Regions from separate parts of the Rhizobium sp. BT03 genome, predicted to be linked through region 3. Evidence: riboswitches for the same ligand, from Rfam matches in the RefSeq annotation. Region 3 holds a riboswitch; each other region holds the start of a gene.

Region 1 (10,105 bases), 1.2 Mb from region 3:
TGACAGCCGTCTTCAACGCCGCCCAATCCTCCTGTGTCGGAACAGGGATGCCGGCATCGTCGAACAGCGCCTGCACCTTCTCCGTCGCCGGCTTCCATTCCTGCTCGGTATATTTGTCGAAATATTCGCCGGAGGCATATTTGGAGTTCTCGAACCCCTTGAAGCTCGTGCCGCGTTCGACCGCCAGAAGGTTCGAGGCGCGGATCGCGTGATAAGTCACCGTATAGAAATAGATGTTGGTGAAATCGACGCCTTCCCTAGAGCCGTAGAAGATGTGTTCGCGGGCGAGATAGCCGTGCAGGTTCATCTGGCCGAGGCCGATCGCATGGCTTTCGTCATTGCCTTTCTCGATCGAGGGCACCGAGGCGATATGGCTCATGTCGGAGACCGCCGTCAGCGCCCGGATCGAGGTCTCGATCGTCTTGCCGAAATCGGCGGAATCCATGGCCGCGGCGATATTCAGCGAGCCGAGATTGCAGGAAATATCCTTGCCGAGATGCTTGTAGGAGAGGTCGTCGTTGTATTCGCTCGCCTCGCTGACCTGCAAAATCTCCGAGCAGAGATTGCTCATGGAGATGCGACCCGCAACCGGGTTTGCCCGGTTCACCGTGTCCTCGAACATGATGTAGGGATAACCGCTCTCGAACTGGATCTCGGCGAGCACCTGGAAGAATTCACGCGCCTTGATCTTCTTCTTCGAGATGCGCGCGTCCGCCACCATCTCCCGATATTTTTCCGTCACCGAAATTTCGGTGAAGGGCACGCCGTAGACCCGCTCCACGTCATAGGGCGAGAACAGATACATGTCCTCATTGTTCCTCGCGAGTTCGAAGGTAATGTCGGGCACGACGACGCCCAGCGACAGCGTCTTGATACGGATCTTCTCGTCGGCATTTTCGCGCTTGGTATCGAGGAAACGCATGATGTCGGGGTGATGGGCGTTGAGATAGACAGCACCCGCACCTTGGCGGGCCCCGAGCTGGTTGGCATAGGAGAAGCTGTCTTCGAGCAGCTTCATGACCGGGATGATGCCCGATGACTGGTTCTCGATCTGCTTGATCGGCGCGCCGGCCTCACGGATGTTCGTCAGCGACAGCGCCACGCCGCCGCCGCGCTTCGACAGCTGCAGCGCAGAATTGATCGAGCGGCCGATCGATTCCATATTGTCCTCGACCCGCAGCAGGAAGCAGGAGACGAGTTCGCCGCGCTGTTTCTTGCCGGCGTTGAGGAAAGTCGGCGTCGCCGGCTGAAAACGGCCGGAAATAATCTCGTCGACCATGTCGCGGGCAAGGGCCTCGTCGCCGCGCGCCAAGGTCAGCGCCACCATGCAGATTCGATCCTCGTAGCGCTCGAGATAGCGCTTTCCGTCGAAGGTCTTCAGCGTATAGCTGGTGTAATATTTGAAGGCGCCGAGGAAAGTCGGGAACCGGAATTTCCTGGCATAGGCCTGGTCGAACAGGTCGCGCACGAAATTGAAGGAATATTGGTCGAGAACCTCCTGCTCGTAATAGCCCTCGGTGACGAGATAATCGAGCTTTTCGCGGAGATTGTGAAAGAACACCGTGTTCTGGTTCACATGCTGCAGAAAATACTGCTTCGCCGCCATCCGGTCCTTGTCGAGCTGGATCCTGCCCTCATCGTCATAGAGGTTCAGCATGGCGTTCAGCGCGTGATAGTCGAGCGTTTCCGCCGCTTTCAAAGGGCGTTCGCCGGCGGGATGAGCAAAAGTGTTATGCGGTTTTGCGCCCGCATCCCGCGTCAGAGGTGTTCCCGTGTCCAAAATCGTTCCATTCCGTGTTTGACGTTGGCGACATCCTCCTCCGTGCCCATGAGCTCGAACCTGTAGAGGTAAGGCACCCGGCATTTCTGCGAGATCACGTCGCCGGCGAGCCCGTATGTCTCGCCGAAATTGCTGTTGCCCGCGGCAATCACGCCGCGAATGTGTCCTCGGTTCTCCGCATCGTTCAAGAAACGGATCACCTGCTTGGGAACGGCGCCCTTTACGATCCCTGGGCCGCCGTCGCCGCTATAGGTCGGCACGACGAGCACGAAAGGTTCGCGGATATGGAACGCATCCGCACCGCCCGCCGGAATACGCGCCGCGCGCAGTCCGAGCCTGGCGACGAAGCGATGGGTATTCTCGGATCGGCTGGAATAATAAACGATCAGCCCCATCGCCTTTCCTCGGTCAGGAGAGCGCGCTGATCATATCGGGGCGGAACCCCGCCCAATGCTGCTCGCCGGCAACGACGACGGGAACCTGCATGTAGCCCATGCCGCGCACACGATCGAGCGCCTCGGCATCTTCGGAGATATCGACGATGTCATAATCGACGCCCAGGCGGTCGAGGGCGCGATAGGTGGCGGTGCATTGGACGCAGGCGGGTTTGCTGTAGACGGTAACGCTCATCATCTTCCTCGTGATCTCAATGAATTCAGGACGCAGAACTGGGATCGGGCGCTTTGCGGCGTCCGGGGCAACGTTTGATAATGATCTGGCAAAGTTGGCGTCTTAAACGCCCGATATGGTCCCTCTCGGGATTTGCGCGGGCGGCGGCCTGGATATTCTCGACATGACTTCAACCCCGAAGTGCTCATGCGGACGTTCGGGGCAGCGCAGCAGGCGCGGATCATTCCGCTTCATGCACGCGACCTTCCGGACACCCCGCCCGTGGACATCTCGTTCAAGGCAGGTCTCCTGGCTTGCGGGTCGAAGCACCCTGCCCCCAGCCTTCCCAAGGCATCATGCCTCAGTGACCTGAAATCGGACAGTTGCTCGCCGCTTACAGTTGCGGGGGCAGCTCCGGCCTTGTCCCGCCCTCATGGTGGAACGCACCGTATTCCCGTCTTAGCCCGCGATCCTCACGAATCGAAGGAACCTTGAACACTATATATAGTATGCCAATCAAAAATCATGTCAACGGATGGTTTTCGCCTTGCGTTACGACAGGTTTGAAATCGCTGCGTTCCTGTGAAAACATGGATAATAAAGGCTTAAACAAAACGAACTGCGGAGAAGGCCGTGATGAGTAGGCCAGCCTGGTCGGCTCAGGCTGCTGACAAACCACGGCAAAACCCGTGACGTCATCCTCGGCCTTGTGCCGAGGATCTACACACGGTCAATTAAGTATTTGAAAATAAACGTTTTCCTGTCAGGAAATTGCCGTGGTTAGATGCTCGGCACAAGGCCGAGCATGACGGAGGAGACTTTGTCGGCAAACCGAGAGCCCGCCTGACTGAGGATCGGCTCCGCTATTTTCAATTCTCGATCAGGCCCGAACCGGCAGCAGTCTTCACGCCGCCACCGGAAAAACATTCATCCCTTTACGCGAAGCAGCCGGAGGGCATTGATCGTCACCAGCACCGTGGCGCCGGTATCGGCCAGAATCGCCGGCCAGAGCCCGGTGATGCCGGCGATGGTCGTGACCAGGAACACCGCCTTCAGCCCGAGCGCGATGGTGATATTCTCCAGGATATTGCGCGTCGTCCGCTGCGACAGCGCGATCATCCGCGCCACGTCGCCGACGCGCCCGTGCAGCACGGCGGCATCGGCCGTCTCCAGCGCCACATCGGTGCCGCCGCCCATGGCGATGCCGATGTCGGCGGCGGCCAGCGCCGGAGCGTCGTTGATGCCGTCGCCGACCTTGGCGACGACGAAGCCCTGGCGCTTCAATTCGCCGACAACCCGCTGTTTGTCCTCGGGCATCATCTCGCCGCGCCAGTCGATGCCGAGCATGCCGGCAACGGCTGCCGCCGTCCGCTTGTTGTCGCCCGTCAGCATCATCGCCTTGATACCGGCCGATTTAAGCGCCGAGAGCCCGGCTTCGGCATCCTCGCGCGGCTCGTCGCGCATGGCGATCAGGCCGGCTGCCGCGCCATTGACGAGCAGCACCGACACGCTCTTGCCCTCGTCATTCAGAACAGTGATGCGTGCATCCTTGTCGCCGTCGAGGGCCCCGCGTTCGCGGGCAGCGGACGACGACAGCAAATCGAGAGTCTCGCCGCCGACTTTGCCGCTGACACCCTTGCCCGGCAGCGCTTTCAGTTCGAAAGCCGGCGGCATGGGGACGCCGTCAGCCTTGGCGCGTTTGAGGATCGCCAGCGCCAAGGGGTGGCTGGAGCCTTGCTCCAGCACTGCCGCGCGCGACAAGATCTGCGCCTCACTCAATCCGAAGGCAACGATATCGGTCACTTGAGGCTTGCCTTCCGTCAGCGTGCCCGTCTTGTCGAAGGCGACCATCGTCACCTTGCCGAGGCTTTCCAGCACCGCGCCGCCCTTCATCAGCAGCCCGCGCCGCGCGCCTGCGGACAGCGAGGCGGCGATCGCCGCCGGCGTCGAGATGACGAGCGCGCAGGGGCAGCCGATCAGCAGGATGGCAAGGCCCTTGTAGATCCATTCGTCCCACGCGCCGGCAAGGAAGAGCGGCGGAACGACCGCGACGAGTGCGGCGACCACCACCACGCCGGGCGTGTAATAGCGCGAAAAGCGGTCGATGAAGCGTTCCGTCGGCGCCTTCGATTCCTGTGCCTCTTCCACCAGCTTGACGACGCGGGCGATGGTATTGTCGGCAGCGGCCGCGGTGACGCGAACCCTGAGCACCGCATCGCCATTCACCGTTCCGGCAAAGACGACGGCATCGACGCCCTTGCGCACCGGCGTGCTCTCGCCCGTCACCGGCGCCTCGTCGATCGCGCTCTCGCCCGAGACGATGATGCCATCAGCCGAGATGCGGTCGCCCGGACGCACCATGATGATGGCGCCGACGGCGAGGCTTTCCGCCGGCACCTCCCGCATCTGACCATTATCTTCGAGCAGCGCGCTCTTCGGCACCAGCGACGTCAGCGACTGGATGCTTTCGCGCGCCTTGCCGGCCGCGACACCCTCCAGCAGCTCGCCGACGAGGAACAGGAACACGACGGTGGCCGCCTCCTCCCCCGCATTGATGATGACGGCGCCGACGGCGGCGATCGCCATCAGCATTTCGATCGAAAACGGCGTGCCTGAGAACGCCGCCATGACGGCGCGCCGCGCGATCGGCACAAGACCGATGAGCATGGCGACGATGAAGGCATAGGACCCGATCGCGGGTATGAGATGGCCCACGGCATAGGCGGCAATCAGCGCCGCACCCGAGAGGATGGTCAGCCGGCCCTTCCTGCTCTGCCACCAGGGACCGGTCATCGGCCCATGATCGTGCCCATGCAGGCCTTCGATTTCCTTCTCGCCATGATCATGGTCATGGCCGGCATGATCATGGCCATCATGATCGTGATCGCCATGGTCGTGGTGGCGATGATCGTGCGCGCCGTGGTCCTGCGCCGGCGCCGCGCTTCCGGCAAAGGGCGAGACCGAATAACCGAGCCCCGTCACCCTCTTCTCGATCGCCTTGAGGTCGCTGCTGCCGTCATGCCGGACGGTCATCGTGCCCGCCATTACCGAGACGGAAACATCGGCGACTCCAGCCACGCGCCTGACCGCCGCGTCGATCTTGCTCGCGCAGGCGGCGCAATCCATGCCGCCGACCCGGTATCGTGTCTCGTTCGTCTCAGCCATGATCCGCTTCCTTGTCAAACAGAAGCACCCCTCCTACATCCTCTAGCGACTAGAGGTGCAAGAGGAAAATCATGAAAAAGATCACGATCGGCGAAGCCGCCCGCCGGAGCGGGGTCAAGGTGCCGACGGTGCGTTACTACGAGAGCATCGGCCTGCTCGCAGCGCCGAGCCGCAGCGAGAGCAACCAGCGCTCCTTCGAACCTGCCGATATCAGTCGCCTCACCTTCATCCGCCATACCCGCGAACTCGGCTTCGAGATCGAGGCGATCCGCACGCTGCTCACCCTGCAGGACGATCCGCATCAATCCTGCGCCTCGGCCGATGCCATCGCCAAGGCGCGCCTCGTCGAGGTCGAACAGCGCATCCGCAGCCTGATGGCTTTGAAGGCGGAGCTGGAAACCATGGTGGAAGGCTGCGGCCACGGCCGCGTCGACCAATGCCGTGTCATCGAGGTTCTCGCCGACCACGGTCAATGCACACATTCGCACCATTGATCAGCCAGCGCCCTTGCAGGTGATCCGCCCTCACGCCAAAACTGCATCAGAAAGAATCGGGCGAAGACATCCATGAACCAGAAGCGGGTTGCGATCATCGGCGGCGGCCCGGCGGGCCTTGCGGCTGCCGAACTGCTTTCGCTCTCCGGCCGTCTGGTGACGGTCTACGACGCCATGCCGACCTTCGCCCGCAAGTTTCTGCTGGCCGGCAAGTCGGGGCTCAACATCACCCATTCCGAGGACTATGTCAGTTTCGTCACGCGCTTCGGCCCGGCCTCCGCCCGTCTACGCCCATCGCTCGATGCCTTTACGCCTGACGATATCAGGCATTGGGCCGCAGGGCTGGGAACAGAAACCTTCATCGGCTCGTCCGGAAGGGTCTTCCCTGATGTGATGAAAGCCTCGCCCTTGCTGCGCGCCTGGCTCAGACGGCTGGAGGCGCAGGGCGTCACGCTGCGCACCCGCCACCGCTGGATCGGTTTTGCTGACGAGGGCTTTGTTTTCGAAACGCCCGAAGGACGCAGACTCGTCCATTGTGACGCGGCGCTGCTGGCGCTCGGCGGCGCAAGCTGGCCACGCCTCGGCTCCGATGCCCGCTGGCTGCCCTGGCTGGCCGAGAAAGGTGTCGAGATCGACGCCTTCCGGCCCGCCAATTGCGGCTTCGTCGTCGGCTGGAGCGAGAGCTTCCGCGAACGCTTCGCCGGCGAGCCGGTGAAATCGGTCACCGCCACCTCCGAAGCCGGAACCTTTCCCGGCGAATTCGTCATCACCGCAAGCGGCATAGAGGGCAGCCTGGTCTACGCTCATGCGGCGAGCCTCCGCGACCGGCTGCGGAGCCAGGGCAGCGCTGCCCTGACGCTCGACCTCGCCCCTGGCCGCACGGTCGAACGGCTGACCCGCGACCTTACACGGCAGGACGCCAAATCGAGCTTCTCGAACCGCCTGCGCAAGGGCGCCGGCCTCGACGGCGTCAAGGCGGCCTTGCTGCGGGAATTCGCACCCGAGCGCGACCGAGCCGATCCCGGACGTCTCGCCGGCATGATCAAGGCCCTGCCGGTGCCGGTTCTCGAAACGAGGCCGATCGGCGAGGCCATCTCCTCGGCCGGCGGCATCCGCTGGAGCAGTATCGACGACGGCTTCATGCTAAAGGCGCTGCCGGGCACCTTTGTCGCCGGCGAAATGCTCGACTGGGAGGCGCCGACCGGCGGTTATCTCCTCACCGCCTGCCTTGCGACCGGCCGCGCCGCCGCGCGCGGCATAGAAGCCTGGCTGCGCGGATAAGCGCCGGCGCTCGCAGGCTGGACAGCGAACAAGAACTTCCTTCGATCAGGCCGAGGCTGCACGAAACGTCATGACAAGACCATTCATGCAGTAGCGAAGTCCAGTTGGCTTCGGGCCATCATCGAAGACATGTCCGAGATGGCCGCCACAGCGGCTACAATGGACCGCCGTGCGCGCCATCCCGAAACTGGTGTCGTGTGTGGTGCCGACGGCATGGTCGAGCGGCGCCCAAAAGCTCGGCCAGCCGGTGCCGCTATCGAATTTGGTCGCCGAGGAAAAGAGCTTTTGCTCGCAGCCGACGCAGGCGAAAGTGCCCTTCCGCTCCTCATGCAGCAACGGGCTGCTGAAGGGATTTTCCGTCCCCGCCTGACGCAGGATGACGAATTGATCCGGCATCAGCAGCTTATGCCATTCCTCATCGGTGTGGGTCACCGGAAACGTTTCGTCGGTGATCGCCTTGCCCGCCCCCAAGCGAACTGCAAGCGCTCCGAAAGCGGCACCCATCAGCAACAATCGTCTGTTAAACATGGCAGGATCTCCTCGTCCTTGCAAATCTGTTTCTCCGCGGAACTACGGGCGAAAGCGTTCTTTTGTTACACTCTCCGCGCCCAAACACCGAAATGTGATGCTGCCCCTTTCGGCGAAAGGAGCCGACGCTGGCGCCCGTCAAATGCCGCCTGATTGCAAACCGGCCGCTTTTCCATCAGACTGTGCTGAAGTTCCGTGGGAGGAGCAGATGCACGAACAGTCAGCGCACGCGGAGCATGTCTATACCTCTGCCCAGCGCGATTCCGCCGCGGCCAGCTCTCCGGTGGTCGCCTCCTGGCGGCGATGCATGACCATGCACCAACTCGCCCCCGAGGATGAACGGGCGCCGCTACGCCTGACCGATGAGGAATTTCGGCGCGCCCGCGAACAGTCTGGGCAGCTGATCGCCAGCGCGACTGAGGAACTCGATCGCCTCTTCACCACCGTCGGCAAAGCCGGCTGCTGCCTGCTTCTGACCGACAGGAACGGCATTGCGCTGGAGCGCCGGGGAGCGGCCGGCGACGACAAGGAATTTCGCGAACTCGGCCTCTGGACCGGCTCCGTCTGGACCGAGGCGAGCATCGGCACCAACGGCATCGGCACCGCGCTTGCCGATGAACGCGCCGTCGCCATCTTCCGCGATCAGCATTTCTTCTGCGCCAATATCAGCCTCAGCTGCACGACGGCGCCGATCCGCGATCACCGTGGCCGGCTGGCTGCGGCCCTCGACATCTCCACCTGCCGCGAAGACGTCAACGAGATGACCCTGGCGATCCTGACGCAGACTGTGCGCGATGCGGCGATGCGCATCGAGCTCAACCTCTTCCGTTCGGCCTTTCCCAGCGCCCGCTTCCTGATGGTCCCGGCCGGCGCCAATTCGGCTGCCGCCCTGCTTGCCGTCGACAGGCATGATCTGGTGCTTGGCGCAACCCGCGCCGCCCGCATCGCGCTGCAGCTGGACGACAGGCGAATTGCGGCCGGCATTCCGGCCGCCGATGCTCTGCGCGAGGCGAGCGTCTCGCAGCAGGAAGAGATAGTCGAGGCGGAAAAGGCGGCCTTGCTACGGGCGCTGTCGCGCACCAGCGGCAACGTCTCGCAGGCGGCAATCGCGCTCGGTATCAGCCGCGCCACGCTGCACCGGAAGATGAAGAAGTTCGACCTGCATTAGGCCCATCCCGAATATATCTCAAACACGGCTTATCGTGACGCTGCCCTGTCGCATGCCTGCGACAGTGTGCACTGCGGTATCGAAGCCCTCCCCTGTTCCGTTCATCAAAACACGCCCATTTTGCCTCCACTGGTTCACTTGGGAACCTGGCTCATCACGGGAGGATGACATGCTTCATCAGAAAATCGTCGAGTCGCCGTTCAAGCTGAAATACGGCAACTATATCGGCGGCGAATGGCGCGAGCCGGTCGCAGGCAAATATTTCGAAAACCTGACACCCGTCACCGGCGGCAAGCTTTGCGACATTCCCCGCTCCGATGAAAAGGACATCAATCTCGCGCTCGACGCCGCTCACGCGGCCAAGGAAAAATGGGGCCGCACCTCCGCTGCCGAGCGCTCCAATATCCTCATGAAGATCGCCCAGCGCATGGAAGACAAGCTGGAATTGCTCGCCCAGGCCGAGACCTGGGACAATGGCAAACCGATCCGCGAGACGATGGCGGCCGACATTCCGCTGGCGATCGACCACTTCCGCTATTTCGCCTCCTGCATCCGCGCCCAGGAAGGTTCGATCGGCGAGATCGACAACGATACCATCGCCTACCACTTCCACGAGCCGCTCGGCGTCGTGGGCCAGATCATTCCCTGGAACTTCCCGATCCTGATGGCCACGTGGAAACTCGCTCCGGCGCTTGCCGCCGGCAACTGCGTCGTCTTGAAACCTGCCGAGCAGACGCCGGCCTCGATCCTGCTCTGGGCCGAACTGGTCGGCGATCTCTTGCCGCCCGGCGTGCTCAACATCGTCAACGGCTTCGGCATCGAAGCCGGCAAGCCGCTGGCGACCAGCCCCCGTATCGCTAAGATCGCCTTCACCGGCGAGACGACGACCGGCCGGCTGATCATGCAATATGCCAGCCAGAACCTCATTCCGGTGACGCTGGAGCTCGGCGGCAAGTCGCCCAATATCTTCTTCGCCGATGTGATGGCCGAGGACGACGATTTCCTCGACAAGGCGCTCGAAGGCTTTGCGATGTTTGCCCTCAATCAGGGCGAAGTCTGCACCTGCCCGAGCCGCGCCCT
Region 2 (10,105 bases), 140 kb from region 3:
GTGCGGGTTCGCCGGCCGAGATCAATCTCAGGGCCGGCGATATCGCCAATATGGGTTTTGCGACGCGGGCCGGCGTGCCTGTCGTGCTCGTCGGCGATATCGACCGCGGCGGCGTCATCGCCTCGCTGGTCGGCACGCATGCGATCCTCGACGATGCCGACCGGGCGATGATTGCGGGCTATATCATCAACAAGTTCCGCGGCGACATTTCGCTGTTTGACGACGGTATCCGCGCCATCGAAGGCTTTACCGGCTGGCCGTGTTTCGGCGTTGTGCCCTGGCTTCCGGCTGCCGCGCGCCTACCGGCCGAAGATTCGGTCGTGCTCGAACGGTTGGCGAAGGGCGGGACGGGCGCGCTGAAGGTCGCCGTGCCGGTGCTGCCGCGCATCGCCAATTTCGACGATCTCGACCCGCTGCGGAGCGAGCCGGATGTCGAGCTGGTCTTCGTCAGATCCGGCGAGCGGCTGCCTGCCGATGCGAGCCTCGTCGTCCTTCCCGGCTCGAAATCGACGATATCGGATCTCGCCGATTTCAGGGCTGAAGGCTGGGACCGCGATCTCCAAGCACATATCAGGCGCGGCGGCCGGGTGATCGGCATTTGCGGCGGTTACCAGATGCTCGGCCGCACGGTGCACGACCCGCTCGGTATCGAGGGTGGGACGCGCGAGACGCCGGGGCTTGCGCTTCTCGACGTCGAGACCGAGATGGCGCCTGAAAAAACTGTGCGCAACAGCCATGCCCGCTCGACCGAATATGATGTGCCGCTTGCCGGTTATCAGATCCATCTCGGCATCACCCGCGGCCCGGATTGCGATAGACCTTCGGCGATTATCGATGGCGCGCCCGACGGGGCGCTTTCGGCCGACGGCCGGATCATAGGCACCTATCTGCACGGGCTCTTCGGCAGCGACGCCTATCGCGCCCGGCTGCTGCAAAGCTTTGGGCTCTCGGGCGAGCAGAAGAATTACCGCGAGAGCGTCGAGCGGGCGCTGGATGAGGTCGCGAGCGACCTGGAGAAGCATCTCGATGCGCGCTGGCTTGCCGGGTTGCTCGGCTGCCCCTTTCCAGCGTCGTGCTAGTAGCGCTTGCCGTGAGAATTCGACGGCTTAGCGAACGCACATAACCTGATCGAAAAATTATCTCGTCGGAAGCGCTTGTTCCAGAACCGCGGCCAAATCCTCTCTCTGCATCTTTATGGGGGGTGTCTCGGTGAGTGCGGAAAGAGTAAGATTGATAACTGCAAGCGCATAATCACAGTATAAGCTTGATGGATCATTTTTATATCTGATATCTGCTAAGCAGTGCGATACTCGATCATCCTTGAGCTCGGATCGAGCTACGCCAACAACGGTCCGAATGTTGTCGATCACCTGCTGCGTTTGGGGAGGGGATTGAACATGCACCCGTGTTCCGTTTCTTGCTTGGGTGAGCTTGCTTACAATCTCTTTGAAATCTGTTTTGTCTTGGTAGTCGCGAGCGGCAACTTTCGCCTTCTTTTGTGTGAACAAGATCAGCCATCGCGTAGAACTACAAGCAGGGGAGTCCAGCCCATCACGTGCCAGGATTGCCGTGTAGCATGCTTCGATCTCGCCTCCCTTTCCCGCTATAAGTGTCGCGAAGTAAGGTGGCAGGGCCTCGTTCTCCGCGGCGTTCACAGCCGTTGCAAGCAGCGCGGATAGAGCAGTGATGAGCAATCCAGATTTCATTCTCCACCCTCTGTGATTTCGGAACCGTTTCACATACCGCAAGTCAACAGATCTCAGCTTCCCGTGTAACATCAACCGTCGGTGTGCTATTGTCAAATTAGTTGACTGAGTCCATTAATTGTCGCGACGGGCCCTTTGAGAGCGACGAAAACCATGAGCGTACTGGATAGATTTTCACTGGCAGGTCAGGTGGCGCTGGTGACCGGCGGTGGCCGTGGTCTGGGCTTCGAGATGGCGCGCGCCCTTGCGGAGGCCGGCGCCCATGTCATCGTGACTGGGCGTACGGCGGCGACGCTGGAAGATGCGGTAAACATCATTCGTGCCGCGGGCGGCACGGCGGAGGCGGCCGCCTTCGATATCGCCGACCGCGAAGCGCAGCGTGCTGTGATGGCCGATATCGACCACAGCCACGGCCGCCTCGATATTCTGATCAACAATGTCGGCGCCCGCGACAGACGGCCGTTGGCCGAATTCGACGATGACGCAATCATCGAGCTGCTGCGCACCGATCTGGCCGCGGCGATGATGCTTTCGCGGGACGCCGCCGTGCTGATGAAGCGGCGCAATCACGGCCGCCTGATCGCGGTGACCTCGATCAGCGGCCATGTCGTCATGCCCGGTGACTGCGTCTATCCGGCAGCCAAGCAGGGCCTGACCGGCCTGATGCGCGGTATGGCGGTCGAATTCGGCCCGTACGGCATCACCAGCAACGCGATTGCGCCCGGCTGGTTCGCCACCGAGACGAACGCCGCGATGGCCGCGAACGAGGAATTGATGCCCTTCGTGCGCCAGCGCATTCCCGTCCAGCGCTGGGGACGCCCGGACGAGATCGCCGGCGCGGCGCTGTTTCTTGCAAGCGGCGCCGCCGCCTTCGTCAACGGCCATGTGTTGACCGTCGACGGCGGCATGACGGTCAGGATGTGAGGATGATACCCGCCGGCGTTGTGTTGGCTTCGGATAAAAAGACTTGCCGTTGATCACGGCTGGAAATATCGGCTTGGCGCGACTATCAATTGATAGGGCGGCAGCCCGGTTCGGCACCGCCGCCCATTTGCCCGATTTGCCGTCATAAGATTGCGCTGGCTCATGTGGAGATTCGAAAATTAGCGACCATATTCAGTGGCTTATCGAACAAGGAATCAAGGCCGAGCATATTGGCGACCTCATTGGGGAGCTGTGCGATCGGCTGATCGCCGATGGCTTTCCGATCTGGCGGGGCAGCATTGCGATGCCGTCCATTCATCCCATGTACGGCGGCGTTTCCGCCAATTTCGTGCGCGGCGGTGCCACCACCATCGAGAACGCCGAATATGGAACTGCGGCAGTGCTGAACTTTGAGAAGACGCCGATCTACTATCTGCTCGGCCGCGACGAGACGTCAGGGCGCTGGAACATTGCCAAAGGTGAGGGTGTCGACGACTATCCGCAGCTTGCGGAATTCGCGCTTGGCGGCGGCACGGATCACCTGGTCAGCCTGCTGGAGTTCCCGAAGGAGGCTGCGTTACGCGGTGTCAGCCTGTCGCTCACCAGCGACAGACCGGGTGGGTTCTCCGATGATCAATTGGCGACCGTCGCCAGGTTTTTCCCGGCGCTGGGGCTGGCTTGCTACCGCATCGCGGCTTCGAAAACCGCTGCGGATATCCTTGCCGTCTACACTGGCGCCAAGACGAGTGCACGCATTCTTGCGGGCGATATCCAGAGGGGAACGGGAGGCGCCATCAATGCTGCGATCCTGCTTGCCGACCTCAGAAACTTCACGGCGCTGACCGAGGTTTACCAGCCCGGTGAGATCGCCGGATTTCTGAACGAACATTTCGAGCTGATCGGCCGGCATGTCGAGGAAAGTTCCGGCGAGATTCTCAAATTCATGGGCGACAGCGTGCTGGCGATCTTTCCGACAGACGCCGAGGACCCGCAAAAGTCATGCATGTCCGCGCTGGTTTCCGCACGGAATATTCTGGAAGCGAACAAGGCCTTGAATCATCAGCGGACGGAGAATCGAGGCCCGGATATCGGCGTCGATGTCGTGCTGCATCTCGGCGAGGTGTTCTATGGAAACATCGGCGCGCGCGGCAGGCTTGACTTCACGGTGATCGGCAGCGCCGTCAACGAAGCCTCGCGGCTCGAGAAGCTCTGCGGCACGCTCGGGCACCATCTCCTGATGTCGGAGAGTTTCGCCGTCACCTGCGCGGTTGAGAGCGAATGTCTGGGATCCTTCGAATTGCGCGGTGTTTCTAAGGCGGTCAACGTTTTCAAGCCCGCCGAACCTCGTTCCTAGCGGTTCAGATCTCGCCCGAGACCTCACGGCGGCGGCGGTCGAGTTCTTCGCTGTAGCGGCGCAGCGTATAACTTTCGCTGAGCTGGCCGATCACCTTGCGTTCGATCAGGTTGTTTACGACGGCCAGTGCTTCGCTTTCACTCTTGTCGAAGATCGCCGCCGCCTGCCTGGCATTCATCTGCGGCTGCAGGAAATCATTGCGGTAGTGGATGAAATCGGCAAGCGTCTTGCCCTCGTCTTGGGCGTCGGTCGGGTTGGCGTAGATCTCCGGCACCAGCACGAGGCCGGCATATTTGTCGCTCTCCTCGACGAGGATGACACGCTGGGTCGAGCCGATCGGGAAGGCCTGCTTGAATTCCTCCAGCGAGATGCCCGCCTTGGCCGTCTTGACGTCGGCGCGCATCAGCTTGTCCACCGTCAGGTTGCGGATCCAGCCGACGTCATGGGCGCTGCGGATGCTTTCGCCGCGCAGATGGAAGCGCCATGTGGCGAAGGAGTAGCCGAAGGTCGAGCGCACGACGAGCGAAGAGGTGATGACGGCGGCGAGCACCAGCGCGGTGATCGGGAAATCGCCGGTGATTTCGAGCGCCAGGAACGTCATCGTCAGCGGCCCGCCGATGACGGCGACGGCAAGCGAACTCATGCCGACGACGGCATAGATGACGGGCGTTAGCGTCGCATCGGCAAAATAGGGGCCGCAATAGGCGAAGAGCTTGCCGAGCAGGGCGCCCATGAACAGCGACGCGAAGAACAGGCCGCCCCTGAAGCCGGAGCCGATCGAGATCGCGGAAGCCAAGGATTTCAACAGAAAGAGGCCGATCAGCGCCGGGATGGCCACGTCGCGGGAAAGGTTGAGATGCAGCGCGCCGTGGCCGGCCGAAAGCACCTGCGGCGAGATCATCGCCAGCAGCCCGACAATGATGCCGCCGAGTGCGGGGCGGAAGGGCGGGGCGATCGAGCTCTTGCGCGCGAGTTCCTCGACGAAGGAGACGCCCTGCATGATCAGGATGCCGACGCCGGCGCAGAAGACGCCGAGCAGTATTGCCGGGATATAATCGGCCGGCATGACAGCGCCGAAGCTGCCGATATCGATGGTGAAATCGCCGTCGGTGAGCAGCCTTGCGATCAGGGTGGAAACGAGGGCCGAGACGACCACGGGGGTCAGCGACACGATCGTATAGGTGCCGATGATCAGCTCGAAGGCATAGAAGGCGCCGGTCAGCGGCGCGTTGAAGGCGGCGGCGATGGCGCCGGCTGCGCCGCAGCCGACGAGGATACGCAGATCCGAGCGGCGAAGCTGCAGCTTCAGGCCGAATTTCGAGGCGAGGCCGGCGGCAAGCTGGGTATAGCCGGCCTCCAGGCCGACGGAGGCGCCGAAGCCGTTGGAGATCAGGTTCTGCACGGCGACGATGATGCTGTCGGTCAAGGACAGGCGGCCGCCATGCAGCGCATTGGCCTCGATCGGGTCGACCATCGGCTTCTTGCGGCGTTTGGCCAACACGAAGAGAAGCAGACCGAGCAAGATGCCGCCGATGACGGGGGCGGTCAGCAGCAGCAGCTTGTCGTCGATCACAGACGAGCTCAGCCTTTCGCTGTCTGGTATGCCGAAGACCAGCTGATGCAGTTCATTGGAGACGAAGCTCATGCCGGTGACGGCAAGCCCGGAGGTGATGCCGACGACGGCGCCCGCCAGCGACAGGCCGACTTCGCTGCGTCGCGTCAGCGCCCGCAGCCGCCCCGGATCGAAGAAAACTCGCAGCGCCCGGAACCGGCGCCGATCCAATTTCATAAGCATGGCAAGACAACTAGGCAGGAAGAGGCCCGGTCAAGGGCGATGGCGCAGACCGCTTGCGATGTAATTGCGGCGAAAAGCTGGCGCGACGATCAAATATTTATGACGTAAGTATCTGATAAATGACGATGTTTTAGGTAGAGTAAGTCGTCTTGCGAGCGTTGCGTCGCCTGGCTGGCCATTCCCGGCCATATCGGCCGGTTGACTTCACCCCTGAGCTTGCCTAACCATCTTTGGAATAACGGATGGTTCCGGATCGGTGTTACGCCTTTCCGGATGAAAAGGGAATGTGACGGGGCGGACCCACACCGGGCGCCTTCATCACAGCCGACCCCGCGACTGTAGAGCGGTCAGGGTCTTCCATCCGGCATCCAGCTCTTCCGGCCGACAGTCTGCAATGGTGCAGGCGGGCGGGACGGGCGACATGCCGGAAAAGCCACTGGACATGCATGGTGATCAACCGGGGTCGGACGCCTCTATTTCTACGAATCGTCCACCTCTTCACCGATGCAGCCGGGAAGGCGAGGCAGATCCGCTGGCACGATCATGGGCGACCGGATTCCGGTCCGCCCCGATCGCGGCCGACAACCGCGAGCCAGGAGACCTGCCATTCGTGCCGGGCGAGAAGCCCAACCCTGGGCAAGAGACCCACTGCCAGCACGGAGGTTGTTTTGGCTGAACGAATGAATTCGGCGCGGCTTGGTGCTGTGCGTATGGATTTCCCCTTCTCCCTCGCGGGGAGAAGGTGGCCCGAAGGGTCGGATGCGGGGGCCGCACGGCGCCTCCGTCATTTTGCCCTTCGCTTGTGCTCAGTGCATTCGCGGCTTCGCCGCTCACCCCCTCAACCGCCTGCCGGCACCTTCTCCCCGCGGGGGAGAAGAGGGATGTGGCACCGCCGCGCCCTCTCTAGCGGGAGCGCTTGCGTATGACGATCGCTTCCACCAACACCACCTTTATCCTCGGCGGCGCACGCTCCGGCAAATCCCGCTTTGCCGAATCTCTTGTCGTGCCGACCGGCCTCGATCGTCACTACCTCGCGACCGGCCGGGCGTGGGACGAGGAAATGCAGGCGCGCATCGCCCAGCACCGGGCCGATCGCGGTCCGTCCTGGACCACGCATGAGGAGCCGCTCGATCTTGTCGGCAAGCTCGCCGCCATCGACGGCGAGGGCCGTGTGGTGCTGATCGACTGCCTGACGCTCTGGGTCACCAATCTGATGATGGAGGAGCGGGATATGACCGCGGAGTTTACGGCGCTCGCTGATTTCCTGCCTGACGCGAAGGCGCGGCTCGTTTTCGTTTCCAACGAGGTCGGCCTCGGCATCGTGCCCGACAATCGCATGGCGCGGGATTTTCGCGATCATGCCGGCCGTCTCCACCAGATGATCGCGGCGAAGGCCGCCGAAGTCTATTTCATCGCGGCAGGCCTGCCGCTGAAAATGAAGGGTTAAATCCATGAACCAGCAGAAGATTCCCGCAACCGTCATCACCGGCTTCCTCGGCGCCGGCAAGACGACGATGATCCGCAACCTGCTCACAAACGCGGGCGGCAAGAAGATCGCGCTCATCATCAACGAATTCGGCGATCTCGGCGTCGACGGCGATGTGCTGAAGGGCTGCGGCGCGGAGAATTGCACTGAGGACGACATCATCGAGCTGACCAATGGCTGCATCTGCTGCACGGTCGCCGACGACTTCATTCCGACGATGACGAAGCTGCTGGAGCGCGACCAGCGCCCCGACCATATCGTCATCGAAACCTCGGGCCTTGCTTTGCCGCAGCCGCTGGTCGCGGCTTTCAACTGGCCTGACATTCGCACTCAGGTGACCGTCGACGGTGTCGTCACCGTAGTCGACAGCGCCGCAGTTGCCGCCGGCCGTTTCGCCGACGATCACGATGCTGTCGAGGCGGCGCGCAGTGAGGATGAATCGCTCGATCACGAGAGCCCGATCGAAGAGCTGTTCGAGGATCAGCTGACCTGCGCCGATCTGATCGTGCTCAATAAGACCGACCTGATCGATGGGGCTGGTCTTATCAGGGTGCGCGACGAGGTCGCCTCTCGCACAGTGCGCAAGCCTGCGATGATCGAGGCGAGGAATGGCGAGGTGCCGGCCGGCATCCTGCTCGGTCTCGGAATCGGCACGGAGGACGATATCGCCAACCGCAAGTCGCACCACGAGCTTGAGCATGAGGACGGTGTGGCGCACGATCACGACGAATTCGACAGCTTCGTCGTGGACCTCGGAGCGGTCGCCGATATTGCCGGCTTCGTTGAAAAGCTGAAGGCGATCATATCAGCCCATGACGTGCTGCGCCTCAAGGGCTTCGTCGACGTTTCGGGCAAGCCGATGCGCCTGCAGCTTCAGGCCGTCGGCAGCCGCATCGACCACTATTTCGACCGCGCCTGGACGCCTGGTGAAAAGCGCGCCACGCGTCTGGTCGTCATCGGCCTTCATGAGATGGATCAGGGCGCGGTGAGGGCGGCGATCGAGGCGCTGGCGTAACCCCATGCATCTGCTTCTGGCCCAACAGGGAACGATCAGCGACGGCGATGAGGCGATCGACCTCGGGCAGACGCCGGGCGATATCCTGTTCCTGTCGGCGGCCGACAGCGAGCTTGCGGCGATCGCGGCCGCCCATCAAGCGCGTGGTGGACCGCATTCGCTGCGGCTCGCCAGCCTGATGAGCCTCAAGCATCCGATGTCGATCGATACCTATGTCGAACGCACGGCGCGGCACGCCAGGCTCATCATCGTCCGTGCGCTCGGCGGCGCCAGCTATTTCCGCTATGCGCTGGAGGCGCTGCATGCTTGTGCGGCCCGCAATGGCATGCTGATTGCGGTGCTGCCGGGTGATGCCAGGCCGGATGCAGGGCTGGCGCCCTTCTCGAACATCGCAGCCGACGATCTCGATGGGCTCTGGGCCTATCTGATCGAGGGCGGCGATGCCAATACGCGCGCCTTTCTCGATTATGCTGCGGCAATGCTATCCGGTGCGGAGAAGCCGGCGCCGGCCGTGCCCTTGATGAAAGCCGGCATCTGGTGGCCGGGGCGGGGTCTGATCGGGGTCGAAGAGTGGCGGCGGGTTGTCGGTTCGCATGTTACGCGACCTTCGTCCGTCGAGCGTGGGATACCCCCCTCTGTCCTGCCGGACATCTCCCCCACAGGGGGGGAGATCGGCAAGTCGCTTGGGCTTCGAACCAAAGCAACGCATAAGGATGCCGCACTTTCGGCTGAAGAGATGGCGCGAGGCCTCTCATCCCCGATCTCCCCCCTTGTGGGGGAGATGTCCGGCAGGACAGAGGGGGGTATGGTAGCGGAGGAGCGATTTGAACCCCCGACAATCGCGATCAGCTTCTACCGCGCCCTCGTGCAGAGCGGCGAGACCAAGCCGATCGAGGCGCTGATCGACGCCTTGCAGGCGCAGGGTCTCCGGCCGCTGCCGGTCTTTGCCTATAGCCTCAAGGATCCCGTCTCGACCGGCATTCTCGAAAGCGTGTTTTCAGCGCTGAAACCCGATGTCGTGATCAACACGACCGGCTTTGCCGTCTCCGCACCGGGCGCCGACCGGCAGCCGACGGTGCTGGAGGCGAACGGGGCGGTGGTGCTGCAGGCCATCCTGTCCGCCTCGTCGCGGGAGGCATGGGCTGTCTCCTCGCAAGGCCTCTCGGCGCGGGATCTCGGCATGAACGTGGCGCTGCCCGAAGTCGACGGCCGGGTGCTGGCGCGGGCGGTCTCCTTCAAGACGGCAGCGCGTTACGATGCGGCTGTCGAGACCAACATCGTCGCCAGCGAACCAGATGCCGGCCGGGTGCGCTATACGGCGGAACTCGCCGCCAATTGGGCACGGCTGCGCGGCACCCTGGCACGCGACCGGCGCATCGCTCTTATCATGGCGAACTATCCGAACCGCGACGGCCGGCTCGGTAACGGGGTCGGCCTCGATACGCCGGCCGGCAGCGTCGAGGTGCTTCGGGCGATGGCGGCCGCGGGTTATCCGCTCGCCGATATTCCAGCCGACGGCGACGCGCTGATCCGGCATCTGATGGAGGGGCCGACAAATTCGGGGCATGACGGCCGGGTCGTCCGCGAGACGCTATCCCTGAGTCGTTACAGCAGCTTCCTGGCGTCTCTTCCCAACAAGATCCAGGATGAGGTGAGGGGCCGTTGGGGCGATCCCGAGAACGATCCGTATTTTCGCGAGGGCGTCTTCGCTCTGCCTTTCGCCCGCTTCGGCGGCGTCCTCGTCGGCATTCAGCCGGCGCGCGGTTATAATATCGATCCGAAGGAGAGCTATCATTCGCCGGATCTCGTGCCGCCGCACGGTTAT
Region 3 (10,105 bases):
GGATGAGGCTCTCTCGGGGGCGCCGGGGCTGGCTGCAAAGGGCAGGATGGGGATGCTTTGCCGACCAAGTGAATGCCGCCGACGCGATGTCTGACGCCTCCTCACGCTCTATTCCCGCGCCATCGCCCGCCAGGCGGCCGGCGGGGTGGCGAAGGCGCGGGAGAAGGCGCGGGAGAAGGCGGCTTCGGTGGCGTAGCCGGCGTCGTCGGCGATCGCTGCGATCGGCCGGCCAGAGGTGGCGAGCGCGACACTTGCGAGGTAGAGCCGCCAGCCTCTGATATAGCGGATCGGTGAGGTCGAGAGCATCGACTGGAAGCGTTCGGCAAGCGCGCTGCGCGACAGGCCAGAGGCGGCGGCCAGCTCCTCCAGCGACCAGTTGCGGCCGGGATCGTCGTGAATGAGGGAGAGACAGCGCGAAAGCGCCGGGTCGGCGAGCGCCGCCAGCCAGCCGACCGAGCGCGGCTCGACCATCATGATCTGATGGCGCAGAATTTCGATGAAGATGATTTCGGTCAGCCGCGGCAGCATCGAGACGCCGCCGGCGCGCGGCCGATCGACCTCGTCGACCATCTGGCGGATGGTGGCGCGCAGCCAGTCGCCGTCATTGGCGGCTCGCGTTCTGAGATGGATCAGCTTGGGCAGCGCCTGGCGCAACGGCGCGAAGTTCAACCCGTCCCACTGCAGATAGCCGCAGAGCAGCCGTACCCCGTTCGTCGCCTCACCATAGCGAAGCACCGGGATCTCACGCCACGGCTTCTGCGGCAGGTCGCGGGTCGGCAGCACCAGCATGCCGTCTCTGCCGGCGCCGAGCTGATGCCCGGTGCCAAAAGGAAAGACCAGCACGTCGCCCGTCTCCAGATCGGTCCCTTGCCCTTCCGTTTTCAGCCAGCAGCTGCCTGCAACGACAATGTGAAACGGCATCGTGCCCGAAGCCCTCGCCGAAAGGCTCGCCAGCGACGGTGCCGCGTCGGTCTGCCAGTCGCCCGTCGGCATGAAGCAGAACTGCAGCGATCCCGAAAGGCGGATCGTCGACAGCAGCGCCGACAGCACGTCGTCGCGCGCCACACCCGCCGCATCTGGATTTTCGGACAAGGCTTCACGCATTCCGGCCAAATACGCGCCCCGCGCATCCTCCTATGGTGAACAGGTCACTGCAACAGGGAGAATACTATGCAAACGCCAAGCGACAAACTGGTCGTGCTCGTCACCAAGGGCATCGAATCCGAACTGTCCTCCGTCGCCTTTACCATTGCCAATGGCGGCATCACCGCCGGACTGAAGGTCTCGGTGTTCCTCACCAGCACCGGGATCGACCTTGTGCGCAAGGGCGGCCAGCGGATGACGCATGTGCCGCCGCTCGATCCGCTGTCGAGCCTGATCGAGAATTTCCAGCAGCGCGGCGGCACGATCTGGGCCTGCCCGCCCTGCGTCACCTCGCGCGGTTATACGCAGGAAGACATGCTCGACGGCGTCGTCATCGTCGGCGCCAGCGCCATGCATGCGGAGATCAAACAGGGCGCGGCGACACTGTCGTTTTGACTGGCTATGCCGGGCCGGGCGAGGATCTGGCGTGTTTTGGCGTCTGCATTTTCTGGCCCGCGGCAGGCGCGACGGAGTGCCAAGCGACTATTCTTGCGCTCGGCAATATACTTGTGAGATTGTATCGATATACATGCGATACTGCCGATGCAGGCGGCGCGGGGGCTTCGATGACATCCGTGAGGGTCAATGAGCTGATATCGGTGGCGGGGCAGCCCGATGCCGCCGGTTTTGCCGCTTTTGCAGCAGACGGCTTTACCGCCGTCATCAATGACCGGCCGGATGGCGAGGAGCCGGGGCAGCCCGGCAATGCGGCGGAAAAGGCGTCCGCTGCCGCCGCGGGGCTCGCCTACAGCTTCGTGCCCGTGAAAGGGGCCGAGATCACCGAGGCCGATATCCGCGCCTTCCAGATGGCGATGACGCAGGCGAAGGGGCCGGTCGTCGCTCACTGCAAGAGCGGCACGCGGGCGCTGACGCTCTATGCGCTGGGAGAGGTGCTCGACGGGCGCATGCAGCCCGGGGAAGTCGAGGCCTTTGGTCAAAACCTCGGCTTCGATCTTGCCGGCGCGCGCCGCTGGCTGGAAAAACGGGCGGGGCAGGCGGCTGGTGTGACGGCCTTCTTCGAGCCCCGCACCTGCAGTGTGCAATATGTCGTTGCCGACTCGGTGACGAAACGCTGCGCCATCATCGACCCGGTGCTCGATTTCGACGAGATGTCGGGTGCGACGGGGACGGCCAATGCCGACGCCATCCTCGCTCATATCGACAGCGAGGGGCTGACGGTCGCGTGGATCCTCGACACGCATCCGCATGCCGATCATTTCTCCGCCGCGCACTACCTCAAAGGAAAGACCGGCGCGCCGACCGCGATCGGCGCCCATGTCACCGACGTGCAGGTGCTCTGGAAGGAAATCTACAACTGGCAGGCACTCGAAACCGACGGCTCGCAATGGGATCGGCTGTTTGCCGATGGCGACACCTTCGAGATCGGCGAGCTTAAAGCCCGCGTGATGTTCTCGCCCGGCCATACCCTTGCCTCGGTGACCTATGTCATTGGCGACGCAGCCTTCGTGCACGATACCGTGTTCACGCCGGATTCCGGCACGGCGCGCACGGATTTTCCCGGCGGCAGCGCCAGCGACCTCTGGCACTCGATCCAGGCCATCCTGTCGCTGCCCGAGGAGACCCGGCTCTTTTCCGGCCACGACTATCAGCCTGGCGGCCGTCACCCGCGCTGGGAAAGCACGGTAGCCGCCCAGAAAAGCGGTAATCCGCATATATCAGGCATTGACGAGGCCGGCTTCGTGGCGCTCCGCAAGGCGCGCGACCGTACGCTGCCGAAACCGAAGCTGATGCTGCACGCGCTGCAGGTGAATATTCGGGGAGGCAGATTGCCCGAGCCGGAGGGAAATGGGCGGCGATATCTGAAGATCCCGCTGGATGCCTTGTAGGAACGCAGGGAGCAGCGTTGCGGCGCGTGCTTCGAGGCTTCGCCGTACGGGCTGCGCACCTCAGCATGAGGGAGGTCGGAGGGTGCCGCACCCACGACAGCGGGAACGGGAGGATCTTCTGTCGACGCTCAAAAGAGCCTCATCTTGAGGTGCGGAAGCCGAAGGCTGAAGCCTCGAAAGACGAGGCGGGTGCTCCATTCGCAGAGCAGGATGCGTTTTTAGCAAGGAGCACCGTTGCGGCGTGCTTCGAGGCTTCGCCCTCTCGGGCTGCGCACCTCAGCATGAGGGAGGTTGGCGGATGCCGCGCCTACGACAGCGGGAATGGGAGGATGCTGCGCCGACGCTTAAGAGAGCCTCATCCTGAGGGGATGAAGGATGCCGGCATTATACCGGCCAACAGCGCTCCGACGATCCGTCTCCATTTTTCGCCCACCCAAACCTAATCCTCCGCAATAGTTGTTGACGTCGCCCGGGCCGGCGACGTAACTGAGGGCGATGGTTCCCTGAAGATGACTCCAAGGGGATTAATAGGGAACACGGTGAGGACGACCCAGTAGGGACCGAGACCGTGGCTGCCCCCGCAACTGTAAGCGGATTGTCGATCATCTCAGCTGTGGCCAGCGACCGGCCATCTCTGAAGGGCTTATGGCCTCGCCACTGCGATATAGCGCGGGAAGGCGGATGAGACGACGGATATCCGCAAGCCAGGAGACCTGCCGTCAATCACGATCCAATCAACCGGGCGGGGATGCCCGGACAAGGAACAGACATGATTGACTTTCTGAACCTTCGCCGAATTCCGGCATGCATCCGTCTCGATTGGGCCTCCTGCGGTTAGCGCACGTCTCAGCGTGCCCTCGGCCGCCTGTGCGGCATAACCGTGCTTTTTCCCTTCAATCGAGGTTTTTCATGCGCCAGATTTTCGCCACCATGACATGTGCCTTCGGGCTGATCGGCTTTGCGGCACCGAGCCTTGCCGCCACCCAATATCCTTTGACCATCACCAATTGCCGTGAGCAGGTGACGTTCCAGAAGGCGCCGTCGAAGATCGTTTCGATCGGCCAGGGCATGACCGAAATTCTCTTCTCGCTCGGCGTTGCCGACAAAATCACAGGCACGGCCGTTTGGGTGGGTCCCGTGCTGCCGCAATATGCCGAGGCCAACAGCAAGATAAAGCGTCTCGCCGACAACGATCCGAGCTTCGAATCCGTCGTCGGGCAAGAGCCCGACCTTGTGGCGGCCGAGTTCGAATGGCATGTCGGCGCGCAGGGCTCCGTCGGCAAGCGGGAGCAGTTCGAGGATCTCGGCATCAACACCTATCTTTCGCCGGCCGATTGTTTCGCCAAGGTCAATACCGATGGCGGCGACGGCGTGCGCAAGGAGCTGTTCACGATGGAGCTGATCTATCGTGAAATCGCCGAACTCTCTGAAATTTTCGACGTGAAGGAGCGCGGCGATACGCTGATCGCTGAATTGAAGAAGCGCGAGGCCGATGCGGTGGCTTCGATATCGGGCGCAGCGGGCAAGAACCTGCCCGTCGTCTTCTGGTTCTCCAGCAAGGAGGTCAATGGCGACGCCTTCATTGCCGGCAAGAACGGCGCGCCGGCTTATATCCTGAAGGCGATCGGCGCCAGGAATGTCGTTACCACCGAGGAGGAATGGCCGCTGGTCGGCTGGGAAACCATTTCCGAGGCGAACCCCGCCGTCATCGTTCTCGCCACCATGGACCGGCGCCGCTACGCCGCCGACGATCCCGAGGTGAAGATCGATTTCCTTAGGAAGGATCCCGTCACCAAGGAGCTGGACGCGGTGAAGAACGGGCGTTTCGTGATGATGGACGCGCAATCGATGAACCCGACGATCCGCACCATCGACGGCATCGAGACGCTGGCGAAGGGCATCAAGTCCTTCGGCCTGACCCAGTGACGGCAGCATCGGCCAGAGAGCCGGGATGGTGGGCGCTTGCCGCGCTCACCATTGCCGCCTTCCTTCTTCTCGGGCTGATGATCAGCCTTGCCGTTTCGATCGGTGAGATCGCCATTCCGCTGGCGACCACGGCGGAGGCGGTGTCGAACCGGCTGTTCGGCACGGATTTCGAGCTCAGCCGCATCCATCAGGGCATCGTCTGGGATTATCGCCTCAGCCGGGCGCTGGTCGCGGCGAGCGCCGGCGCCTCGCTGTCGCTTTCCGGCGCCATCCTGCAGGCGCTGCTGCGCAATCCGCTGGCCGAACCCTATGTGCTCGGCATTTCGGCCGGGGCTTCGACCGGGGCGGTCTCGGTGATGATCCTCGGCTTCGGCTATGGCGTTCTCGGGCTTTCGGGCGGTGCCTTTCTCGGCGCGGTCGTCGCTTTCCTGCTGGTCGGCTTCCTCGCCACGGGGGCGGGCGGAACGGGCGAGCGCATCATTCTCTGCGGCGTGGCCGGTTCGCAGCTCTTCAATGCGCTCACCTCCTATATCGTCACGACCTCGGCCAATGCCGAGCAGGCGCGGGGCGTGCTGTTCTGGCTGCTGGGTTCGCTCAGCGGCGTGCGCTGGCCGGATGTCTATCTCTCGGTGCCGATCGCGCTTGCCGGTTTCCTCGTCTGCATGGCCCATGTCCGGGCGCTCGACGCCTTCGCCTTCGGCACGGATGCGGCCGCCTCGCTGGGCATTGCTGTCCGCCGCGTCCAGATCCTGCTCTTTGCCCTGACGGCGGCGATGACGGCGAGCGTCGTCAGCATGGTGGGTTCGATCGGCTTCGTCGGTCTCGTCATCCCGCATGCCGCCCGCTTCCTCGTCGGGCCGGGGCATCGGCGGCTGCTGCCGGCAACGGCGCTCGGCGGCGCGATCTACATGGTCGGCGCCGATATCGTCTCGCGCATCATCATCCCGCAGCAGGTGCTGCCGATCGGCGTCGTCACCGCGCTCTTCGGCGCGCCGGCCTTCGCGGTCATCCTTTATCGTGTGCGGAGGAGCGCATGAGCATTTCCATCGACGCGGTGAGTTTTGCCGCCGGCGACACGGTCATCGTCAACGGCGTCAGCCTGACGGTCGAAAAGGGCAAGGTGCTCGGCCTGCTCGGGCCGAACGGCTCCGGCAAATCGAGCCTGCTCAGGCTGATCTGCCGGCTGCGCAAGGTCCGCAGCGGTGTCATCCGGCTGGGCGAAGACGATATCGCTTCGCTGTCGCGCGCAGCCCTTGCGCGGCGCATCGCCTTCGTCGAGCAGCAGTCGACGACCGAGACGCAGCTGACGGTGCGCGACGTGGTGCGGCTCGGCCGCACGCCCCATCGCGGGCTGCTCTCGCCCTGGGGCGCTGAGGACGATGCCGCGGTCGACGAGGCCTTGTTGCGGGTCGCCATGGGGGAGCGGGCGGGCCAGCTCTGGCAGACGCTGTCGGGCGGTGAGCGCCAGCGTGTCCATATTGCGCGCTCGCTGGCGCAGGCGCCGGGTGAGCTGCTGCTCGACGAGCCGACCAATCATCTCGATATCCAGCACCAGCTCGACATCCTCCGGCTGATCTCCAAGCTCGGCATCACCTGCATCGTGGCGCTGCACGACCTTAACCTGGCGGCAATGTTCTGCGACAGCCTGGCGGTGCTTCAGAAGGGCGAGGTCGTCGCCTCGGGCGCGCCGGAGGATGTGCTGACGGAGGATATGATCGGCCGGGTTTTCGGCGTTCGCGCCCATGTCCAGAAATCGGCCGTGCATGGACGGCATCATATCCAATACGTCCTGGATTGAGGAACGGCCGGGACGTTCGATCTCAACACGGAGATGTGGCCTGACTGGCCTTTTTCCCGGGCTGGCGTATGATTTCCGAGGGCGCTTGCGCCCGGTCGAACGGAGTTTCGAGATGCTCGAACGAAATCAGTTTCCCCTGCGCCCCGTCGTCCCCGGCTTCGCCGTCGCCTGGGTCGCCATCATTTCAGGCGCGAGCGTCGCTCTCAGCCTGATTTTTGCCTGCGTCACGCCCTTCGTGGCCTTGGCGGCGGTATCGGCGGTCATTCTTCCCCGGCAGATGGCGGTGACGGCGGTTCTGCTGGCCTGGCTCGCCAACCAGATGGTCGGATATCTCGTGCTCGGCTATCCCCAGACTTGGGACAGCTATGCCTGGGGTCTGGCGATCGGTATTGCCGCATTCTCCTCCCTGGCGGCAGCGCTCGGCGTGCTTCGCCTCGCGGCCGGCCTGACCGTCACCGCGGCCGGCGCCTTCCTGGCCGGCTTCGTTGCCTATGAAGGCGTGATCTTTGCAGCAACGGCGGTTCTCCCGTCAGGCGAGGGCGCATTTTCGGCGTCGGTCGTGGCGAATGTCCTGTTGATCAATTCTCTGGCCGCGATCGGCCTGGTCTGCCTTCACGCCGGCGCGGCGGCCGGCCGTGCGCTCGTTGCAAGACAGCCGGGACCGGCGCTGCCTTAGGCTGCGCAGTTCCGGACGACCTGCGCGAGTACGAGACCCAAGCAAAGGCGTCGCTGAAGCCTCGAAGGCCCAAGAGAGCCTCATCCTGAGGCGCCCCGAAGGGGCCTCGAAGGGTGAGGCGGGTGCGCCGGTGCAAGGAGGAGCGCCGCAGCGTGTCCTTCGAGGTTTCGCCCTGCGGGCTACGCGCCTCAGGATGAGGGACGTTGGGGGGTGCCGCGCCCTGGCGCCGAGGGTTTGCTGCTATTCCAGTGCCGCCCATCCCTGCCGTTGCCAATACGCCAAAGTCCAAGAGCCTCGTCCCATGGAGGCTTGTCGTCATATCTGCCAACGGCTATCTGGTGCTGACCCAGGCGGACCCTCCGCGAACGACAAGGCGCATAACTCCCATGATCCCCGACTTCCTCGTCACCCATTCCGGTGGCTTCCATGCCGACGAATTGCTGTCGAGCGTTATCCTGACCCGGCTTTTCCCGCAGGCGCGCATCGTCCGCAGCCGGGCGCCTGAATGGATCACGCCGGGCCAAGACCGGATCATCTACGATGTCGGCGGCGCCTATGACCCTGCTCGCGGCATATTCGATCACCACCAGCGCGGCGCGCCGATGCGCGACGATGGCCAGCCCTACAGCTCGTTCGGCTTGATCTGGAAGCATTACGGCCGCGATTATCTCGCGGCCTCCGGCCTTCCTGAAATCCATGTCGAGGCTGTGCATGGCTCTTTCGATGCCGGCTTCGTGCTGCCGATCGATCTGACCGACAACGGCACGCTCAGCCCCTCCGGGCCGTTGGCGGGCTTGACGCTGCCGGTGCTGCTGGAGACCCTGAAACCGGTTTTCGACGAAACGGAACCCGGGGCCGACGATCGCGCCTTCCACGCAGCACTTGCCGTTGCCCGCAGTTTCGTCGAGGCGAGGATCGCCCAGAGTGTCGCAAAATTGCGGGCCGAGGCGATGGTGCACCGGGCAATCGAGGCTGCGGGGCAGGGGCGTGTTCTGGAGTTGCCGCGGGGAATGCCCTTCCGTCCCGCCATCGTCAAGGCGGGCGCCGATCACCTGCTGTTCGTCGTCCACCCGCGCGAAAAGGATTGGTGCGTGACCGGCATCCGCCGCGCCGAGGAAGGCTTCGAGCTCAGGGCCGATCTGCCGGCAGCCTGGGCCGGTCTTGCCAATGGAGAGCTGGAGACAGTTTGCGGCATAGAGGGCGCAAGCTTCTGCCACAACGGCCGTTTCATCGCCGCCGCCAGGACCCGCGAGGCTGCACTTGCCATGGCGGAGTTGGCGGTTAAGGAGGCGCTTTCGACCGGCGTGTAGTGGCGCTATCCGCGTCGGGTCCGCCCGATATCAAATGCGTTCAGTTGAGCCCAACCGTGGAAGCGATTGACTTGCATCCGCGAAGGACTAAGCTTTGGGCCACAACAACCACCACCCACACGCGAGAGATAGTGGACGGTGTGAGTGGCTGGCGACCTTGAGGAGGATGAGGTTTGCCATGGATTATCGTGTCGTTCTGCTGATTGCTGCAGTTGTGACTGCCCTTTTCCCCACGAACGCCGGTGCGCAGGAGGGCGACGCGACGGCTGGCGCCACCGTTTTCAAGAAATGCGCGACCTGTCATGTCGTCGAGTCCGATACCAATAAGGTCGGTCCGTCGCTGAACAAGCTGTTCGGCAGAAAAGCCGGAACGCATCCCGATTTCGCCTATTCGGCCGGAATGAAGGCGGCCGGCGAAGGCGGTCTCGTCTGGGACGAGACGGTGCTGCGCGACTATCTCCATAATCCGAAAGCGAAGGTGAAGGGCACGAAGATGGCCTTCGTCGGCGTGAAGGACGATAAGGAGATCACCGATCTCATCGCCTATCTCAAACAATATTCCCAATGACTGGCAATATTCGCAGTGACGGGCAGTATTCGCAGTGGCGGATATTCCCAGTAATGGCAATACTCCGAATGACGGGGTCGCGGCCGGCGGCGCATGCCTAAATCGCCGTAATTGCCGATATTTTCTATCTGTGCGATAATAAACACGGACTTTTTGCGGAATGCGGTTTCACGGGTCAACCTGCTCGAGGAGGAGCGGAAATGGCTGTCGTGCTGATCCTCGTCCTGATTGTCGTCGGCTCCGTGCTGTTCCATGTGCTGAGCCCTTGGTGGTGGACGCCGATCGCGTCCAACTGGACCTATATCGACACTACCCTCGTCATCACCTTCTGGATCACCGGCATCGTCTTCGTGGCGGTCGTTTCGTTCATGGCTTACTGCGTCTACCGCTTCCGGCACAGACCCGGAAACCGGGCGCATTACGAGCCCGAAAACCGCCGGCTGGAATTGCTGCTCGGAGGGGGAACGGCGCTCGGCGTTGCGGCGATGCTGGCGCCCGGCCTGATCGTGTGGAACCAGTTCATCACGGTCCCTGCCGATGCCGCATCGGTCGAGGTCGTCAGCCAGCAGTGGCTGTGGAGCTTCCGCCTGCCGGGCGCCGACGGAAAGCTCGGCCGTGCCGAGACGCGCGACGTCAGCCCCGAGAACCCGCTCGGCCTCGACAAGAACGACGCAAGCGGCCTTGACGACGTCATCATCGAGGGTGGCGAGCTGCATCTGCCGGTGGGCAAGCCGGTGCATATATTGCTGCGCTCCGTCGATGTGCTCCACGATTTCTACGTGCCGGAATTCCGCGCCAAGATGGACATGATCCCCGGCATGATCACCTATTTCTGGT

The links. A riboswitch is a leader RNA that binds a small molecule or an ion and turns the genes downstream of it on or off. The one in region 3 is predicted to bind cobalamin.
Region 1: linked by a shared signal. The riboswitch ahead of nrdH (glutaredoxin-like protein NrdH) and the one ahead of QMO80_RS21400 (ABC transporter substrate-binding protein) in region 3 are both predicted to bind cobalamin.
Region 2: linked by a shared signal. The riboswitch ahead of cobU (bifunctional adenosylcobinamide kinase/adenosylcobinamide-phosphate guanylyltransferase) and the one ahead of QMO80_RS21400 (ABC transporter substrate-binding protein) in region 3 are both predicted to bind cobalamin.

What each region holds. Positions count from the first base shown of each region.
Region 1 is NZ_CP125640.1:3,193,003-3,203,107, reverse strand. Features, by position in the region: gene nrdE (class 1b ribonucleoside-diphosphate reductase subunit alpha) at 1-1,780, opposite strand, end outside; gene nrdI (class Ib ribonucleoside-diphosphate reductase assembly flavoprotein NrdI) at 1,759-2,175, opposite strand; gene nrdH (glutaredoxin-like protein NrdH) at 2,189-2,410, opposite strand; cobalamin riboswitch at 2,671-2,898, opposite strand; gene QMO80_RS15695 (heavy metal translocating P-type ATPase) at 3,317-5,554, opposite strand; gene QMO80_RS15690 (helix-turn-helix domain-containing protein) at 5,626-6,048, shown strand; gene QMO80_RS15685 (TIGR03862 family flavoprotein) at 6,121-7,329, shown strand; gene msrB (peptide-methionine (R)-S-oxide reductase MsrB) at 7,375-7,857, opposite strand; gene QMO80_RS15675 (helix-turn-helix domain-containing protein) at 8,066-9,025, shown strand; gene adh (aldehyde dehydrogenase) at 9,195-10,105, shown strand, end outside.
Region 2 is NZ_CP125640.1:44,510-54,614, forward strand. Features, by position in the region: gene QMO80_RS00250 (cobyric acid synthase) at 1-1,079, shown strand, start outside; gene QMO80_RS00255 (hypothetical protein) at 1,137-1,706, opposite strand; gene QMO80_RS00260 (SDR family oxidoreductase) at 1,860-2,630, shown strand; partial or broken gene QMO80_RS00265 (adenylate/guanylate cyclase domain-containing protein) at 2,756-3,984, shown strand; gene QMO80_RS00270 (chloride channel protein) at 3,989-5,779, opposite strand; cobalamin riboswitch at 6,006-6,403, shown strand; gene cobU (bifunctional adenosylcobinamide kinase/adenosylcobinamide-phosphate guanylyltransferase) at 6,702-7,226, shown strand; gene cobW (cobalamin biosynthesis protein CobW) at 7,231-8,280, shown strand; gene cobN (cobaltochelatase subunit CobN) at 8,285-10,105, shown strand, end outside.
Region 3 is NZ_CP125640.1:4,405,994-4,416,098, forward strand. Features, by position in the region: gene QMO80_RS21385 (AraC family transcriptional regulator) at 109-1,104, opposite strand; gene QMO80_RS21390 (DsrE family protein) at 1,171-1,539, shown strand; gene blh (bifunctional sulfur transferase/dioxygenase Blh) at 1,710-2,990, shown strand; cobalamin riboswitch at 3,470-3,726, shown strand; gene QMO80_RS21400 (ABC transporter substrate-binding protein) at 3,900-4,916, shown strand; gene QMO80_RS21405 (iron ABC transporter permease) at 4,913-5,953, shown strand; gene QMO80_RS21410 (ABC transporter ATP-binding protein) at 5,950-6,714, shown strand; gene QMO80_RS21415 (hypothetical protein) at 6,827-7,390, shown strand; gene QMO80_RS21420 (MYG1 family protein) at 7,777-8,700, shown strand; gene QMO80_RS21425 (cytochrome c family protein) at 8,879-9,268, shown strand; gene QMO80_RS21430 (cytochrome c oxidase subunit II) at 9,469-10,105, shown strand, end outside.